Regions from separate parts of the Psychrobacillus sp. NPDC096389 genome, predicted to be linked through region 2. Evidence: riboswitches for the same ligand, from Rfam matches in the RefSeq annotation. Region 2 holds a riboswitch; the other holds the start of a gene.
The links. A riboswitch is a leader RNA that binds a small molecule or an ion and turns the genes downstream of it on or off. The one in region 2 is predicted to bind S-adenosylmethionine.

Region 1 (3,144 bases), on a different contig from region 2:
TTATATTAGCTTCAAAAGGTGCGCATAAATTAGAGGACGGACAAGTATTAATAGACAACTCTCCTCAGTTTTTAAGAGAAACGGTGGAGAATAGTTTGCGTAGCCTTCAAACAGACTACATCGATCTATTTTATATACATTATCCAGATGAAAATACGCCAAAAGCAGAAGCAATCGGCACACTTCATCGCTTAAAAGAAGAAGGAAAAATACGGGCCATCGGAGTATCGAATTTTAATTTGGAACAATTAAAAGAAGGCAATCAGGATGGATATATTGATGTGCTACAATCAGGTTACAATTTACTAAAACGGGATGCAGAAAATGAATTTCTACCATATACGATAGAGCATAATATCTCGTTTATCCCTTATTTCCCCCTAGCATCTGGTTTACTTACTGGAAAATTTGATAAAAATAGTACATTCGAAGATGGTCGTTCCAAAAATCCATTGTTCCAAGGCGAAGTTTTCGTTCATAACTTAGATAAAGTAGAACAGCTGCGTCACATCGCTCATGATAAAAACGTAGGAGTTTCCAATATTGTGCTTGCCTGGTATTTATCACAAGCTGGTATCGATGTAATAATTCCTGGAGCGAAAAAACCTGAGCAAGTATTAGATAATCTTCAAACATTAGAAGTTCAACTTTCCACTGATGAGATTGCGGAAATTGATCGTATTTTTAAATAATCAAAAGCACAGAGCGGTATTTCGCTCTGTGCTTTTCTGTTGTTTATTCCCATTCGTAAGGTGTTTCTTGGTAGACATAATAGTTCAACCAGTTGGAAAATAATAAATGCGTATGGGAACGCCATGTATTTAATGGAGCTTTGGATGGGTCATTATTCGGAAAATAATTTTCTGGTACGTCGATGTCAATTCCCTTTTCCAGATCACGGTTATATTCATCTGCTAAAGTTGTTGCATCATACTCTAAATGGCCAGTAACCATAATATGTTTTTCGTCTTTGGAAATGATCAGAAAAACGCCCGCATCGTCAGATTTGGAAAGTATGTTAAGTCTCGGATCATTTTTAATTTCGTCATAAGAAATGGATGTATAACGAGACACCGGAGCGTTAAAAACATCGTTAAATCCCCGTACAAGATTAACTGTTAGATCAGATAAACGATGATCGAACACACCAAAGCACTTCTTTGGTAAGTCGTATTTATCAATTCCATAATGATGGTATAAAGCAGCTTGCGCTCCCCAACAAATATGGAAAACAGATGTAACATTCGTTTTTGTCCAATCCATAATTTTCGTCATTTCATCCCAATAATTCACCTCTTCAAATTGTAGATGCTCAATTGGTGCCCCAGTAATAATCATACCATCGAATTTACGTTGCTTGATCTCTTCAAAGGTTGTATAAAATGTATCTAAATGCGTTTTACTTACATTTTTAGATTCATGTGAAGCCATGTTCATAAAAGTAACATTCACTTGTAGTGGTGTATTCCCTAATAGCCTTAATAGTTGCAGTTCTGTTTTCTCTTTTTCAGGCATTAAGTTTAAAATGATGATGTTCATAGGACGGATATCCTGCCCAGTAGCGCGTTCCTCGTCCATTACGAATATTTTTTCTTTTTCTAAGTTTTTTATTGCTGGTAACTGTTTCGGTACATTAATCGGCATTTTTTCCCTCTTCCTTTCTATGTAACATAAAAACCCTCTTTTCTCATGGGATAAGAAAAGAGGGTGTATTGATAGCTCTCAGTTCTTATCTCTCAAGATCAAAAATCTTGTAGGAGTTAGCACCTTTCTGACAATATCAGAGGTTGCTGAAGCTTCACAGGGCCATGTCCCTCTGCTTCTCTTGATAAGAATATTTAATTTGTTTATTTATGTAATCTAGTAAATACTACCATGAGCAAAACATTTATGCAACATTTGAAATTTTATAATAAAAAGCTCTTTTTATTAAATTACACGACAATTAAATGGTGTTTATTTCAAAAAATATCGTTCGACTTCATTCCAACTATTCAATCGTGTAAATCTATTTTCATTCCTATTATGCGGGGCTGTAAATAAAATTCGCTCCCCGCAAAAAACGAAATGCTTTTCATTCAAGAAAGGAAAATGCTTTTTTAACCATTGGTATTTAGGTGCTAATGATGCGGGAAACTCCATAGCCGCCGTAACAATGAAAATATCATATTGCTCACTTAATCGGCGCAATGCCCCTTGACTTCCCTCCATAACATCCAATTCCAGAAAAAAAGATTCCTCCGCCAAATAATCATTCACTTTCTCTTTAAAACGGTGATCTAGCTCAGATAAAAGTTTTCCATGAAGATGATCCGCCGTATAGTTTGAATGAAATTCAGCATTAAATAGCTGTAGACATTTCAAGCTAAAAGCCGAAATTACTTCATCCATATCAATTGCAATGCGTTTCAATTTTCATTCTCCATCCATTTCTCCAATAATTTCTCTAATAGCTGCTCATGTTGGTTTTTAGTTTCTAGTAATCGCTCGTAATTCTCCCAATCATTTTCCAACTCGATTTGACTATTTATTGTATTAATTTCTAATTCTAATGCAGCAATTTCCTCTTCTATTGGTTGAGCATGTTTTATCTTTGTTTGATTGTTCTTTGCTGGTTCCTTTATTTTCACTAAGTTAATAGAAGGGGTTTTCGCTTGTAACTCCTCCCATTTTGCACGAGCCCACTCATATGGACCTTCAAAAGTAGTTAACTGCCCTTGATCTAGCCATACAGTTCTAGGGAATAATTTGTTTAAAAAGTAGCGATCGTGAGAGACAGCCAGTATTGTTCCTTGGAAGTCTTCCATAGCATCTTCCAATACTTCTCTAGAATCTATATCTAGATGATTCGTCGGTTCATCTAACATCAATAAATTGATATCTTGATGCATAAGCTGAGCAAGGCGAAGACGCATTCGTTCTCCCCCGCTTAAATCACCTACTCGTTTAAACACATCGGGTCCGTAAAACATAAATTTAGCTAATATGTGGCGGGCATCCCCTTCAACGACGTTTACTTCACTGCGAAACACATCGATTAGTCGAGCTTTCGGATCTGCAATAAGGAAATGCTGTGAAAGAAAGCCAACACGAACATTGCTACCGAGTCGAGCTATTCCTTTATCAACTGGTACTTCTCCTCGT
Region 2 (3,144 bases):
GTATTCCTTCCGCAGTGGCACGTTCTCTATCCTCGCCACATGCACGCATTCTTTCTAACACTTCATCGGATAATTTGATGCCAGGCACTTCATTATGCAAGAACTCGGAATTTCGTATATTGGTTAGCGGCATAATGCCAATGAAAATAGGAGTTGCTAAATGTTTCGTTGCTTCATAAATTTCTTGAATTTTTTCTTTCGTATAAACAGGTTGTGTGATGAAGTAATCGGCACCACACTCGATTTTCTTTTCTAGTCGTTTTACTGCTCGGTCTAGTACTCGAACGTTTGGATTGAAAGCCGCTGCCACAGAGAATTTCGCTTTCTTTCGGAGCGATTTCCCGGAGAATGAAATACCTTCATTTAGCTGCTTAATTAATTGAATCAATTCCAAACTTGAAACGTCATAAACGCTTGTAGCACCTGGGAAGTCCCCAATTTTTGTCGGATCTCCTGTTACTGCTAATATGTCATGAATACCTAGCGCATCAAGCCCCATTAGATGCGATTGAAGACCGATAAGATTGCGATCTCGGCACGTAATATGGGCAAGAGGACGGATATTATTTTGTAGCTTTAACATCGATCCCATCGCCATATTACTAATGCGCGGGGAAGCAAGTGAATTATCCGCCATCGTCACAGCGTCAACACCAGCATCATAGAGCTTTGTAGCACCTTCCATAAAAGTTGTCGTGTCTAAATGACGTGGAGTGTCCAGTTCCACAATAATAGTCCGTTCTTTTTGCACTTTTATGTGGAGGGGTTCGTTGATATTCGGCTCGGCATCTCGGATAATAATCGGCTTTTTAGGAGCCACGACTTTCGTTGTTAAAGGAGGTAAATGACCAATTCTTTTTTTGGCCGCTTCGATATGCTTAGGAGTCGTTCCACAACATCCACCGATCAATCGAACTCCTTCTTCCCGAAGTAGTAATGCAGCCTTACCAAAATAATCCGCTTCTGATTCGTACACGATTCGACCATCTTCCATATCCAGTAAGCTGGCATTCGGAAAAGCAGAAAGATATGCGTTTTTGGGCAGGGAAACCTCTTCCAATGCCTGTATCGTATGGAACGGACCTAGACGACAATTAACTCCAACGACATCTGCTCCTAATGCATCCAGCTGTTGCAATGCATCATTCAGTGATAATCCATTTTGCAAGATACCAGGTTCATGCATCGATACTTGCGCTATGATTGGCGTATCAGTTAACTTTCGTAAATGTGTAACGGTTGCAGATAATTCCTCAAAATCATAATACGTTTCAAGTAATAGTCCATCTGGATTGCCAGTAAGCAAATGATTCGCTTGCCCGTCAACCATTTGAATAATTTCCTCAAGTGTTGCATCGCTCTTACGTATGCCTCGTATTGCCCCGATTGTACCTAGCACAAATTGGCCTCCAGGCGCAGCAGCACGCTTCGCAATTTGAATCGCCGCTTCGTTGATTTCTTTCACATTGTTTTCTAGTCCATACCTCGCCAATTTAATCGCATTCGCGCCGTATGTATTTGTTTGTATAATATCTGCACCGGCTTCGATATAATCCTGATGTATTTTCTCGATGATTTCTGGCCTTTCGATGTTTAACTCTTCATTGCAATATTCAATTCCATATGAATAGAGTAGCGTTCCCATCGCTCCATCTGCTGTTAACATATTTGTTTGTAGTTTCTCTAACAATCCCATTTGCACTCATCCTCTCCCTGATCAAAAACTTTACAATAAAAAAAGCCTTCTCTAATTAAAAGAAGGCTTTACGAGTTTACAAAAATCGTTCCTTCTCATCTTTCAGACTATTAGGTGTCTGCTGGATTTAGCACCTAACCTAAACGGCAGGTTGCTGAAGCTTCACAGGGCCAGTCCCTCAGCTTCTCTTGATAAGAATTTAATATTCAGTTTTTTCATTAGACATATCGTACCTTTAATAGAGTAAGGCGTCAAGTAAAGTTTGGAATTTTCTTTTTATTGAAGATTGAATAGATGGAATTAAATACATGAAAAAAAGATGCCTCAAAAGTCATTTATTAAAAGACTTTTGAGGCACCATCATCATAATAGTTAAATACTTTCAGCAATAAGCTCAGCAGTTTCCTTACCATTCTTAATACAAGCACCGATACCTACTCCGTAATAAGAACATCCAGCAAGCACTACTTGGGGGTATTGAGCAGACAATTTTTCACTTAACGCTGTCACCGCTTGCCCATGCTCTAAGTGATAATTTGGCATGAAATCATTCCATTTTGTCACTTCTACAACTTGGGGCTTCCCAGTTAATTTCAAGCTCTTTTCTATATCTTGTAAAGCGACTTGAACCAACTCGTCTTCACTCATATGTTTCATTTCCTCAAATGTAGGATTCGTGCTTTTGTAGAACATGCGAACAAGCAAATGGCTCTTTTCAGATGTATGTTTCCATTTACGGCTTGTCCATGTGCACGCATTGCATTTCACATCGCTATTTTCAGAAACGATAAAGCCCGTACCTTCAGCAGGAAGCTGTTCATCCGGAATATCAAAGCCTAGATAAATACTAATAAGCGAGGAATTTTTCAGTCTATTAAAATCAGCGTCCAACTCTTCATTTTGCAATATACTTTGGGCAACATCATGAGGAGTTGTTAAGACAACATAATCTGCTTTGATTGGCTCTTTGTTAGAAAAGAATATTTCATACTTATCATCATTTTTGGTAATCTTTGTTGTGCGCACTCCTGTTAAAATAGTAGCGTCCTGGAGTTCTTCTTCCATTCGATCTATCAACGCCGAAAGTCCATTTTTAAAGGAGATAAATTTTTTATTTGCTGCCGCTAGGAATTGTTCCCTGTTTGCTTCCAACCCTTTTATAATACTGCCATACTCGTCTTTATAATCCACTAAATAAGGTAAAGTTGAAGCCATTGTTAGCTTATCTAAATCTCCAGAATATACACCTGATAAGACAGGTGCTATTTGTTTCTCGACTAACTCTTTACCTAAGAAATGTTCTAAAAAAGATCCAATTGAACTGTCTTTTGTAAAGCTTTCATTTGGCAACTCAAAATCTTTCAACGCTTCTTCTTTACCTTCATCGGAAACTAATGTGCTACTTTCTAACGATTCCTCACTTGTCGGTATACCAAATACTGTATCTG

Region 1: linked by a shared signal. The riboswitch ahead of metA (homoserine O-acetyltransferase MetA) and the one ahead of ACIQ38_RS18155 (bifunctional homocysteine S-methyltransferase/methylenetetrahydrofolate reductase) in region 2 are both predicted to bind S-adenosylmethionine.

What each region holds. Positions count from the first base shown of each region.
Region 1 is NZ_JBIWFB010000005.1:138,472-141,615, forward strand. It holds gene ACIQ38_RS14010 (aldo/keto reductase) at 1-692, shown strand, start outside; gene metA (homoserine O-acetyltransferase MetA) at 736-1,644, opposite strand; SAM riboswitch class I at 1,727-1,835, opposite strand; gene ACIQ38_RS14020 (5' nucleotidase, NT5C type) at 1,957-2,412, opposite strand; gene abc-f (ribosomal protection-like ABC-F family protein) at 2,409-3,144, opposite strand, start outside.
Region 2 is NZ_JBIWFB010000008.1:177,256-180,399, reverse strand. It holds gene ACIQ38_RS18155 (bifunctional homocysteine S-methyltransferase/methylenetetrahydrofolate reductase) at 1-1,696, opposite strand, end outside; SAM riboswitch class I at 1,789-1,894, opposite strand; gene ACIQ38_RS18150 (protoporphyrinogen oxidase) at 2,069-3,144, opposite strand, start outside.